Regions from separate parts of the Clostridium sp. CS1-1 genome, predicted to be linked through region 1. Evidence: riboswitches for the same ligand, from Rfam matches in the RefSeq annotation. Region 1 holds a riboswitch; each other region holds the start of a gene.
The links. Region 1 has a riboswitch for S-adenosylmethionine ahead of AC0N0V_RS04195 (methionine ABC transporter ATP-binding protein). Riboswitches for the same ligand answer to the same signal wherever they lie in the genome.
Positions count from the first base shown of each region.

Region 2: it holds a riboswitch for S-adenosylmethionine, as region 1 does, so the genes downstream of both, metK (methionine adenosyltransferase) here and AC0N0V_RS04195 (methionine ABC transporter ATP-binding protein) in region 1, are expected to answer to the same signal.
Region 3: it holds a riboswitch for S-adenosylmethionine, as region 1 does, so the genes downstream of both, metF (methylenetetrahydrofolate reductase [NAD(P)H]) here and AC0N0V_RS04195 (methionine ABC transporter ATP-binding protein) in region 1, are expected to answer to the same signal.
Region 4: it holds a riboswitch for S-adenosylmethionine, as region 1 does, so the genes downstream of both, AC0N0V_RS09630 (Na+/H+ antiporter NhaC family protein) here and AC0N0V_RS04195 (methionine ABC transporter ATP-binding protein) in region 1, are expected to answer to the same signal.

Region 1 covers NZ_CM148680.1:943,920-947,058, forward strand. Annotated here, with positions in the region: gene AC0N0V_RS04190 (D-alanine--D-alanine ligase) at 1-587, shown strand, start outside; SAM riboswitch class I at 783-893, shown strand; gene AC0N0V_RS04195 (methionine ABC transporter ATP-binding protein) at 1,256-2,221, shown strand; gene AC0N0V_RS04200 (methionine ABC transporter permease) at 2,214-2,855, shown strand; gene AC0N0V_RS04205 (MetQ/NlpA family ABC transporter substrate-binding protein) at 2,933-3,139, shown strand, end outside.
Region 2 covers NZ_CM148680.1:152,382-155,520, forward strand. Annotated here, with positions in the region: gene AC0N0V_RS00740 (hypothetical protein) at 1-351, shown strand, start outside; tRNA gene AC0N0V_RS00745 (tRNA-Thr) at 909-984, shown strand; tRNA gene AC0N0V_RS00750 (tRNA-Tyr) at 994-1,078, shown strand; tRNA gene AC0N0V_RS00755 (tRNA-Val) at 1,085-1,160, shown strand; tRNA gene AC0N0V_RS00760 (tRNA-Thr) at 1,178-1,253, shown strand; tRNA gene AC0N0V_RS00765 (tRNA-Tyr) at 1,263-1,347, shown strand; SAM riboswitch class I at 1,441-1,541, shown strand; gene metK (methionine adenosyltransferase) at 1,620-2,795, shown strand; gene recD2 (SF1B family DNA helicase RecD2) at 2,960-3,139, shown strand, end outside.
Region 3 covers NZ_CM148680.1:464,081-467,219, forward strand. Annotated here, with positions in the region: gene AC0N0V_RS02015 (O-acetylhomoserine aminocarboxypropyltransferase/cysteine synthase family protein) at 1-313, opposite strand, end outside; SAM riboswitch class I at 460-562, opposite strand; SAM riboswitch class I at 920-1,033, shown strand; gene metF (methylenetetrahydrofolate reductase [NAD(P)H]) at 1,520-2,401, shown strand; gene AC0N0V_RS02025 (homocysteine S-methyltransferase family protein) at 2,449-3,139, shown strand, end outside.
Region 4 covers NZ_CM148680.1:2,057,332-2,060,470, reverse strand. Annotated here, with positions in the region: gene AC0N0V_RS09630 (Na+/H+ antiporter NhaC family protein) at 525-1,853, opposite strand; SAM riboswitch class I at 2,052-2,160, opposite strand; gene deoC (deoxyribose-phosphate aldolase) at 2,358-3,011, opposite strand; gene AC0N0V_RS09620 (substrate-binding domain-containing protein) at 3,104-3,139, opposite strand, start outside.

The DNA.
Region 1 (3,139 bases):
ATACTGCAGATTGGCTATGTGTAAGCAGTGTGGATGAAATAGATTATGATTTTATAGACAAAATGGGTTATCCTGTCTTTATAAAGCCTAATAGTGGAGGCTCTAGTGTAGCTACAAATTTAATTAAGAAAAGAGAAGATGTAGAAAATGCAGTAAGACTAGCGTTAGATTATGACAAGGAAGTTATGATTGAAAAGTATATAAAAGGAGACGAAATAACTTGCTGCATGTTAGATGGAAAAATGATAGCTATAATTGCTATTAAACCTAAAACTAATTCTGATTTCTTTGATTACACAGCAAAATATGCTGATGGTGGAGCCGATGAGATAGTAGTGCAATTTGAAGAAGGTTTGCAAAAGCAAATTGAAGAAATGGCATTAAAATGCTGGAAGGTATTAAAGTGCAGTGTATATGTAAGAGTAGATATGATAATAAAGAATGGAGTTCCTTATTTACTTGAGCTTAATACTTTACCAGGTATGACTAAAAATAGTCTATTTCCTAAAGGGGCAAAGGCCGTAAATATGTCTTACAGTGATTTATTAAATGCGGTAACTGAATTATCTTTGAAAGAAAATAGATAAAATTGTAATGATGTCATAGAGTTTAGAATATAATTTAAAGATTGAAAGAACTAAACGTAAGAATTTCTTGTTATATTGCTAATTTACAAGAAAAATGCCTAATTTGTATAAATCTATGAGTAAAATATAAAAGTTGTTGACAGTATAGCAAAACGATGATACAATTTAAATCAATAAATTGAATAAAAACACTTGAACTTATCAAGAGTGGTGGAGGGACTGGCCCTATGAAGCCCAGCAACCAGTATTATTTCATTTAATAATACAATGGTGCTAATTCCTACAGCGTAAGCTGGAAGATGAGAGGATATCGTTGAGACTTTACAAGCTCGGGGTTTTCCTCGAGCTTTAATTATTTTGTTTTAAATGTTAATAATATCAGAAAAAAGATTCTAACTAAGCTAAAGATCCTGCTTTGCTAGTTGCGTTTTGTGAAAATATATATGCAGAAAAGGAATTTTAAATATCAGTTAGAACAAAACATATCTGATGTCAGCTTACTTCATAACTTACAGTTTATTAGATTAAAACTTTACAACGGTATAACTTTAATAAGTTACAAATGAACATTGTTAAATAAGCGATAATAGGAGAATTAATAGAATAATAGCAGACACATGAATTATGAGCTTTAAAATATTAGGACATCAATAGAAAGGAGAAAATATATGATTCAAATAAAAAATGTAAATAAAAGTTTTTCTGCTACAAAGGTTTTAAGTAATGTAACCCTAGATATACAAAAAGGTGAGATTGTAGGTATTGTAGGCCACAGCGGTGCTGGAAAGTCAACCCTTTTAAGATGTTTAAATGGGCTGGAGAGCTATGATAGCGGAAGTATAAAGATTATGAATAAAGAGGTAAAAAATTTAAGTGAAAAAGGAATGAGAGATTTTAGAAAAGGCCTTGGAATGATATTTCAAAACTTTAACCTTTTAAATAGAAAAAATGTATTTGAGAATGTAGCTCTTCCACTGGAAGTATGGAATTATAGCAAAGAGGATATAAAAGATAGAGTTACAAATTTACTTGAGCTTGTAGGATTAAAGGACAAAATGAATAGTATGCCTAGAGATTTAAGTGGAGGTCAGAAACAAAGGGTAGCAATAGCAAGAGCGCTCGCACTTCAACCAGAAGTTCTACTATGTGACGAGGCAACCTCTGCACTAGACCCAAACACAACAAAATCTATATTAAATCTTATTAAAGAAATAAATGAAAAGCTAAATATAACAGTAGTTATAGTTACTCATCAGATGGAAGTTGTGAAACAGATATGTTCTAAAGTAGCAATTATGGATAAAGGAGAAATTAAAAGTTTAGGAGATGCTGAAGAATTATTTTTAAAGCCAGATAAACACCTTGAAAAGCTGCTAGGAGAAGAGGAACTACTACCTATCGATGGTGTCAACATAAGACTATTCTTTCCTAAAGAGCAGAGTCAGAAGTCTATTATAACTTCTATGGCTAGAGAGCTTAATATAGATTTTTCTATAGTTTGGGGAAAGCTTGAAAAATTTAGAGACAATGTATTGGGAAGTCTTGTTATAAATACAACCCATGAAAATGAAGAGAACATTTGTAAGTTTTTAAGTACAAAATCTATAGCTTGGGAGGTAGTTCAAAATGATTAGTGATGTTTTATTTCCTGCTTTAGGACAGACTTTATATATGGTTTTAGTTGCTACTATTCTTGCGGTAATTATAGGATTTATGCCTGCAATAGTACTTGTTATAACTGATGAAAAAGGATTAAAACCCAATAAAACTATCTATAAAATTTTAGACTTTATAATAAATATTTTAAGATCTTTCCCTTTTATAATACTTATGATTGCCATATTCCCATTTACTAAACTTGTAGTTGGAAAAACTATAGGAACAACTGCAGCTATTGTGCCTTTAACTATAGCCGCTGCGCCTTTTGCAGCAAGAATAATAGAGTCTGCTATGAAAGAAGTAGATCCCGGAGTGATTGAAGCGGCAAGATCCTTCGGTGCAAGTAACTGGCAAATAATATTTAAGGTTATACTTAAGGAAGCAATTCCATCTATAATACTTGGAATTACTTTAACAGTTATAAGTGTAGTGGGATATTCAGCTATGGCAGGTGCTATAGGCGGTGGAGGACTAGGAGATGTAGCCATTAAATATGGATACTATAGATTTAAAACAGATATTATGGTTTATACTGTTGTAATCTTGATTGCTCTTGTACAGTTACTTCAAGGTGCAGGAAACTTTATGTATAAGAAATTAAGCAAGTAGTGTTATAGGTACTTGAGGATTGACAATGAAGGATGATTTAAAAATTATTAATAAATAAAAACTAGGAGGTATTTAACATGAAAAAAGGAAAAATTTTATCAATAGCAGTATCAGCATTATTAGTTTTAGGACTAGCAGGATGTGGACAAAAACAGGAGGCTGCTAAAACAAATGACACTAGCAAGGAAACTAAAAAGGTTATAAAGGTTGGGGCATCTCCAACGCCACATGCTGAAATTCTAAGAGAGGCTGTAAAACCTATACTTGCAAAAGAAGGCTATGAT
Region 2 (3,139 bases), 790 kb from region 1:
AGTAATATGAAGATAGCTAATGAAGAAATTAAGAAGAAAAATGATAAGAATTCCGTTACAGTAAAGCAAGATATTAAAAATAAGAAAAAAGAAGAAATAGCTGTATTCAATTATTCAGAGAATGGAAATATTCACAGTTTAACAGATTCGGATAAATCTAAGTTGATGTCTGTATCAAGTAAGCTATCAGTAGTTGATTATCAGAAAGTAAAAGAATATCTTATAAAAGCAGATAATAGCGATATAAGAGATGTTATGAAATTACTTAAAGAAAGACTATCAGATAAAGAATATGATAAAATTAGATATATTGAAAGTAAGCTTGCAATCAATGAAACGATAGAGCAATAGTAAAACTGGGACAAAAAAGGTACTTGTGCCTATAGATTGTCACAGTTTATTTTTTATTTATCTTTCTATAACCCTTATGCAGCAAGGCCATAAGCCGAGGACATTAATTTAAAAAGATATTAGAGAGATTTAGAAAAAATAATCATCTAGTAATTATTAAATTGTATTTATCCGATGACTACCCGCTCTTTACTCCCTCGCACTCTGTGAAAGCGACTATCACCAAATCAGAGATTTGGGATATCTGCTTTTCTACAAGGGTACGTTGCGAGCGGCTACGTCCCTGGATAACGATTTCTAAGCATCAGGTGGAGTTAAAACTCCATCTGATGCCAAGAACTCTGTTTATGTAAAATGTTCTGTGTCGACAAGTTATTATAATTTAAGATAAAAATAAAAATGAATTAGTGAGAAAAAATTAGAAATACATAGTAATTTAAAGAAATTACAGCTAAATATTGGTTAAATGAGCTTATATGGGGTTGAAAATATTCTTATAACATTGTATACTAATCCATGTCAGATCGGTTGAGAAACAAACCGACAGAACAAGATAAGCTGGCATAGCTCAGCAGGTAGAGCAACTGACTTGTAATCAGTAGGTCGCGAGTTCGATTCTTGCTGCCAGCACCAAGCAAATATGGAGGAATTCCCGAGTGGCCAAAGGGGGCAGACTGTAAATCTGTTATCATTGATTTCGATGGTTCGAATCCATCTTCCTCCACCATAATAAGGGCGCATAGCTCAGCCGGGAGAGCACCTGCCTTACAAGCAGGGGGTCACAGGTTCGATCCCTGTTGTGCCCACCAAAAGTTAATATTAATAAGCTGGCATAGCTCAGCAGGTAGAGCAACTGACTTGTAATCAGTAGGTCGCGAGTTCGATTCTTGCTGCCAGCACCAAGTAAATATGGAGGAGTTCCCGAGTGGCCAAAGGGGGCAGACTGTAAATCTGTTATCATTGATTTCGATGGTTCGAATCCGTCCTCCTCCACCATAAGTAAAGCACTTTTTAAGTGTTTTATTTTTTTTAGACATAATGCATTTTACTTTAAAAAATACATAGTACATAATATAAAATTGAATATAACTCTTATCAAGAGAGGTGGAGGGAAAGGGCCCGATGAAACCCGGCAACCAGCTTTAAAGCTAAGGTGCCAATTCCTGCAGTAATGATCTGCAAGATAAGAGAGTTGTTAAGCTATTTAACCTCTTCTTATAGAAGGGGTTTTTATTTTTAATTTTAAAAGTTTTAAAGGAGGCAAAGTGATGAGAAGATTATTTACTTCAGAATCAGTTACAGAAGGACATCCAGATAAAATTTGTGATCAGATTTCAGATTCTATTCTTGATGCTATATTAGAAAAAGACCCAAATGGAAGAGTAGCTTGCGAAACAGCAGTTACTACAGGTATGGTTATGGTTATGGGAGAAATATCAACTAACTGTTATGTTGATATCCCAAGATTAGTTAGAAAGACTATAGAAGAAATAGGATACACTAGAGCTAAATTTGGATTTGACTGTGATACATGCGCGGTTCTTACTTCAATAGATGAACAGTCATCAGATATAGCTATGGGAGTTGATGAAGCTCTAGAGTCTAAAATGGGACAAATGGATAAAATGGAAGCTGTAGGTGCAGGAGATCAGGGAATGATGTTTGGTTTTGCTACAAATGAAACACCTGAATATATGCCTATGCCAATAAGTCTAGCTCATAAGCTTTCAAGAAGATTATCTGAAGTAAGAAAAAGTGAAACTTTAACATACTTAAGACCAGATGGAAAAACACAAGTTACTGTGGAGTATGAAAATGATAAACCAGTTAGAGTTGATGCAATAGTTATATCAACTCAACACGATCCAGAGACAACTCGTGAACAAATAGAAAAAGACATGTTAGAGCATGTAATAAAGCCTGTTATACCAGCAAATCTTTTAGATGATAATACTAAGTATTTTATAAATCCAACAGGAAGATTCGTTGTTGGAGGCCCACAAGGAGATGCAGGATTAACTGGAAGAAAAATAATTGTTGATACTTATGGTGGATATGGTAGACATGGCGGTGGAGCATTCTCGGGAAAAGATCCAACTAAGGTTGATAGATCTGCTGCATATGCTGCAAGATGGGTTGCTAAAAACCTTGTTGCTGCTGGAGTTGCAGATAAGCTAGAAATACAAGTTGCTTATGCTATAGGAGTAGCTAAACCTGTATCTATTACTGTTGATACTTTTGGAACAGGTAAAATAGATGATGGTAAGATCATAGAAATAGTAAATAAGGTGTTTGATTTAAGACCTGCTGCTATAATAAATGAATTAAATTTAAGAACACCGATATACAAACAAGTTGCAGCTTATGGACATTTTGGAAGAACTGATGTAAATGTTCCATGGGAAGGTTTAAGTAAAGTTGAAGAAATAAAGAAATATTTATAGTAAAAAAACTCTTATGCTTGTGCATAAGAGTTTTTTTACTAGTTAAGAATTAAGAGTGAAGAGTTGAAATTTTAAATTCTAACTCTCAACTACTAACTATAAAAAATATGTTATAATTAAAATAAAGTGAAAGTGAAACACAAAAAAGAAATAGGAGCGAGCTTATGCAAGAAATACAGGGTGTTGTGGAAGATATAGTATTTCAAAATGAGGAAAATGGTTACGTAGTGTCTAGGGTTAAAAGTGGAAAAGAAACTATAACAATAGTTGGTTGTATACCATACATAACTGAAGGTCAAAATCTAAAATTGGGTGGTGAATGGGTATTACATCCGCAATTTGGT
Region 3 (3,139 bases), 480 kb from region 1:
CTATTTCATCTCCAGCACCTGCAATGTTTGTTATTGCATAAGTAATTGCGGCCATTCCTGACGCAGTAGCCACGGCACCAACTCCACCCTCAAGCTGAGAAACTCTTTCTTCTAATACAGCTGTGGTCGGGTTCGTTAACCTTGTATAGATATTTCCAACTTCTGAAAGACCAAATAAGTTAGCAGCATGTTCCACGCTATCAAAAACATAAGATGATGTTTGATAAATTGGAACCGCTCTTGATTTGCTGCTTGCATCTGGTGTATGTCCTCCATGTGCTTGAATAGTGTCAAATCTTAATTTTCTTGTCATAATAAATTCCTCCTTAAATAATTAAAGTTTAATATTTGAACGGAACTTCTATGTTGAGAATTCGATATAAGTTATTAGATTCTAATATTTGGTAAAATAAAAAACTTCTCGTGCAAATGAGACACAAGAAGTTTTAATCTTCATGCTTCTCATCTTTCAGGTTTTCACCTGCTGGAATTAGCACCGTTGAATATATATTCAGGTTGCCGGGCATCGTAGGGCCAGTCCCTCCGCCTCTCTGGATAAGAAGTTCCGTATTCGATTGAGATTATGATACCAAATATTAGAATATGATGTCAATACCCTAAAAAAAGTTTTTGAAATTATATTGAAATCAACTTGCATAGAAGTGCGGATAATTCTAAAGTTTCAGTCATAAAAGTTTTTTATACTACTTTCAGGCTAAGAATACCATGAGGAATAATATGGACTAGTGATTAATATAATTATTTTATATGTTCGACTATAAAAAAGTTCAAGGATTCTCTAATTACTTGAATTATAGTTATTTTAAGCGGTTTAAAAAATTTAATAAGCTAAGTAATTATATATTGACAAGCTTTTTAAAAAGTATTATGATTACATAAAATGTAATTGAATATAGTTTTCTTATCAAGAGTGGTGGAGGGACTGGCCCTATGAAACCCGACAACCGGCATTTTATTTTGAATGTATCGGTGTCAATTCCTGCAGAATAATGGTTATTCTGACAGATAAGAAGAACGGCCTAAGAATATTTGAGAGAATTTCTAGAGCTGCTTTTCTTATGGAAAAGCAGCTCTTTTAAATTATAGATAAAACAACACAAAGATAGACGTACACTCCGGGATATATTAGCGATTCTTCTGCACCATAAATACTTTTTAATTCGTCTAAAGCTTGGCTACAAGGAAAAGCCAAGAACTTCGATAAACTCGCTGTCGCTCAGACATATCGAAGTTCTAAGCTTTTCCTTGTAACCTCGCTAAGACTCACAAAAAAGTATTTAAATGTGCTTCAGAATCACTAATATATCCCTCTGTATAGGTCAAACTTCTAATTTGTATATCTATATAGATATCGCAATTCAAACTTTGACTTATGAATGTGCTAGAACCGAGTAAATTGAGGGAATTGTTTATGTTCATAAGTCTAGATTTGAAGTTGTTCATCTATATGAAGAGATTGAGAAAAAATGTATATTTATTGTATGATCGGAGGTAGTAAATGTTTATAAAAGATATATTGTCGAATAAGAAATTAACCTTATCATTTGAAATATTCCCACCTAAAAAGGATAAATCGTTAGATGGTATGTATAGAACTATTGAGGAGCTAAAAGAACTAAATCCAGATTTCATAAGTGTAACTTATGGAGCTGGGGGAAGTAGTAAGGATAGGACAATTAAGTTAGTTTCAGATATAAAAAATAAATTTGATATAGAATCAGTAGTCCACTTGACCTGTGTAACTTCTACGAGAGAGGAGATTAAAAGCATTTTAGGAGAACTTAAAAATAATAATATCAACAATGTTCTCGCTCTAAGAGGAGATATACCAAAAAAATTTATAGCAAAAGATAATTTAGATTATAAGAATTCTAAAGATTTAATCTGTGAATTGAAAGAAAGGAGAGATTTCTGTATATCTGCAGCGGTTTATCCAGAAGGACATTTAGAGTACAAAGACATAGATGGTGAAATAAAGCATCTTAAAGAAAAGGTGGACTGTGGAGCGGAAGTCTTAATTACTCAGCTTTTCTTTGATAATAATAAATTTTACGAATTCAAAGAAAAGCTATATAAGTATAATATTAATGTTCCTATTATTGTAGGTATCATGCCAGCTGTGGATAAAGCTTTAATAGACCGAATAGCATTGCTTTCGGGTGCAAATATACCTGATAAGATAAAGAGAATTATGTATAAATATGAAAATTCAAAGGAGGCTTTAGCTGAAGCAGGAATAGCTTATGCTACAGAACAAATATCAGATTTAGTTGCAAATGGTATTCAGGGAATACACTTATATTCAATGAATAAACCAGATATTGCGAGAAGAATTGTAAAAAATATAGAAGGTATTCGTAAAGCTGTAAATACAATCTAAAAAAACTTATAATAGACTTATTAGTATGGTGAGAGGATGTGCTTAAGGTGATATTAAAAAATTTATTTAAGAATAAGTTTATTTTCTTTGATGGAGCTATGGGAACTATGCTTCAACGAGAAGGACTTAAGGTAGGAGAATTACCAGAAACTCTTAATATAACTAATCCAGAGATTATATTTAAAATACATAAGCAGTATATAGATGCGGGATCAGATGTTATAATTACAAATACTTTTGGAGCAAATGAATTAAAGTATAGTAGTTCAAGTTATTCTGTAGAAGAAGTTATCACTGCTGGAATCAAGGTTTCTAGGAAAGCGGCAGGTGATAAGCTTGTAGCTCTTGACATTGGGCCAACAGGACAAATTATGGAGCCAACAGGGACCTTAAGTTTTGAAAGTGCTTATGAATTATTTAAGAAACAGGTTATTGTAGGAGAAAAAGCTGGAGCTGATTTAATTTTGATAGAAACAATGTCAGATTTGTATGAGGCAAAAGCGGCAATACTTGCAGCAAAAGAAAATAGTTCTCTTCCGGTATTTTGTACTATGACCTTCCAAGAAAACGGAAGAACATTAATGGGAACAGATCCAAAGACTATGGTATTTGTACTAGAGGGGCTTGGAGTAGATGCTATTGGAGTTAACTGCTCACTAGGGCCGAAGGAATTAATGCCTATAGTCGAGGAAATTCTTAAATATTCCTCAATCCCTGTAATGGTACAGCCAAATGCTG
Region 4 (3,139 bases), 1.1 Mb from region 1:
TCTACCTATAGGTATGTAAATAAAAAAGGTTTAGTCAATAAAAACTAAACCTTTTTTATGAGTTATAAAATCATTTCATGGCTGTAAATATGAAATGATTTTTTCTTCAGATGTGGATTACCATTTACCTGAAAACTACTTAAATCTTATCCGATGATTACCTGACTTAATATTACCACTTGGCTCAAGTTCCACTTTATGACAAGTGCAAATTTTTGACCTACTTTATTTATTCTACATTGATCATAAAATCTCCTGTTCTTAAGGCCAATTTAAATCATAAATATAATATAATTTTTTATATATGAATGCACCAAACATTTAAACTCATACTTAAACTTAACTTAAAAATTATATAATATAGATTATATTTGACCATAACATATATTCTTATCTTTATGACTTAAAAAATCCGTAAATTAAAAGCTAATAAGCTTTTGAGGTATGAGTTTACTTGGCTCATACTTCAAAACTTATCTGACATTATAGTCTAGTTTTATTTCACTTTACTCACACTACAAGCATTAAGCAGTTTTTTTATTATCTTCATTATTCTTAACATTTATCGGTCTCAATTTAGGTAATCCAGTTAGAATTGCTATTAAAGCGCAAGCTCCCATTAAATAAGGATAGAACAAATACTTCATCACTAAAATAGGAGATATTTTAGCTACACCAGCAGCTACAAGTATCTGAGCTCCGTAAGGTATAATTCCCTGAATAAAACAGGAGAAAGTATCTAATAGACTAGCCGACTTTCTTGGATCTACTCCAAATTTATCTGCAATATCCTTTGCTAATGGACCAACCATAACTATTGCTACAGTGTTATTGGCTGTACATGCATCTACTACACTTATAAGCGCAGCAATTCCAAATTCAGCACCTTTTTTGCTCTTAATTCGTTTTGTTATAAAATTAATAATAAAATCAATTCCGCCGTTATATTTAACTAACTCTACCATTCCGCTTATCAAAAGTGACATGATAACTAAATCAGACATACCTGTAATTCCTTTTCCAGCCGATTGAGCAAAGCCTATTAAATTAAAGGCACCTGTTGCCATTCCCACTACCCCTGAAAACAAAGTACCAAATATCAGTACCAGAATTACATTCCCTCCAATTAAAGCACCTATTAAGACAAATACATAAGGAAGTACTTTAATTAACGAATAGCTATAATTACCAACTAAAGCAATTTCCTTTCCACTTGTAATGACAGCAAGGATAATTGCGGTTATTACAGCTGCTGGAAGAACAATTTTGAAATTAACTTTAAACTTATCTTTCAATTCACAACCTTGAGTTTTAGTAGCAGCTATTGTTGTATCTGAAATCATCGAAAGATTATCTCCAAACATCGCTCCACCTACTACCGCTGCTAACGCAAGTTCTACTGGAACACCGGTTTTAGTAGCTAGTCCTACCGCCATAGGCGCTATAGCCGCAATTGTTCCCATTGAAGTCCCTATTGAAGTTGAAATGAAACATCCGATAATAAACACACCTGCAATCAAAATATTACTCGGCAAAATGCTTAACCCAAGGTTAACAGTAGAATCAACAGCCCCCATATCCTTTGCTACCTGAGCAAAGGAACCAGCTAATATAAATATTATGCACATTAAAATAATATTTGTGTCCGCAGCTCCCAAGCAAAATCTTTCTAATTTATTATTAAAACTTTCCTTCCTATTCATGGCTAATGCTACTAAAGCTGCTATTAAGAATGGTACCGTAACTGGCAAAGCATAAAAATCATTAGTTACAATTCCAGTAATTATGTACACAGCCACAAAAATTAAAAATGGCAATAATGCCCATGGGTTTCCTGTTTTGTTTTGACTCATTATAAACTCCTCCTCTTTTTCAATTGATGTTAAGTTCTAACTTATTTAAATTGCTATTGATTTATACTGTTTTAAGACAACCTTCAATTTAAATTTTGATGTTAAAACTCATAAATGGTGTAATCTTTAGTTCTTTGTATCATAATTTTAGACAATAAAAAAACTTCTTGCAGATAAATCAAGAAGTTAATACACCTTTCCTCATCTGCCAGGTAAAACCTGCTGGATTTAGCACCTTTAAAAGCACATCGTACTTTTGGGTTGCCGGGTATCATAGGGCCAGTCCCTCCACCACTCTTGATAAGAAGTTACTATTTAATTTTACTGTTGTATTATATCAATTTAACAGAATAAAGTCAACCACTATTTGAAAGATATCAATTCAAATATTTCATATTTCACAATTGTCCTTTTTGAATAATAACTAACCAATACAAATAAAAAGAATATAGTAATAATCGGCATACTAACGTAACCCAGTACTATATTCTCAGTAATATCCTATTACTTTGAAGACTCCTCAACAATTTTTATTCCTGCACTTGCCCCAATTCTATTAGCACCAGCTTCTATCATGGCTCTTGTAGCCTCAAAATCTCTAATTCCCCCAGAAGCTTTTACTCCAACATCAGCTCCTACAGTTTTTCTCATTAAGACCACGTCCTCTACTTTTGCTCCACCAGAGCTAAATCCTGTGGAAGTCTTTACAAAATCTGCACCAGCCTTAACTGACAGTTCACAAGCTTTTACCTTTTCTTCTTCAGTTAATAAACAAGTCTCAATAATAACCTTGACTAATGCCTTTCCTTTCGCTTGTTCCACAACATATCTTATATCCTCTTCGACAACATCATACATTTTATCCTTCAAGGCACCAACATTTATTACCATATCAACCTCTTGAGCTCCATTTTGAATGGCATTTTCTGTCTCAAAGGCCTTAACCTCTTTAGTATTAGCTCCTAAAGGAAACCCAATTACGACACAAGTTTTTACATCTGTTCCTTCAAGTTCTTTTCTTACTAAAGATGTATAATAAGGATTCACACAAACAGATGCAAAATTATATTTTCTAGCCTCTTCACATAGCCTTATCACCTGCTGTTCTGTTGCTTCTGGTTTAAGTATTGTATGATCTATATATCTTTGTATTTCCATTTTGTTTATCTCCCTTCAAATTCATAACCAATTCTTAAGGCCACAGTTTAATTGTAACTGTGACCTTAAATTTTATTCTTTTGTCTTAAATTTTATTCTTTTGTCTTAACTGTTTCAACATTTTCCTT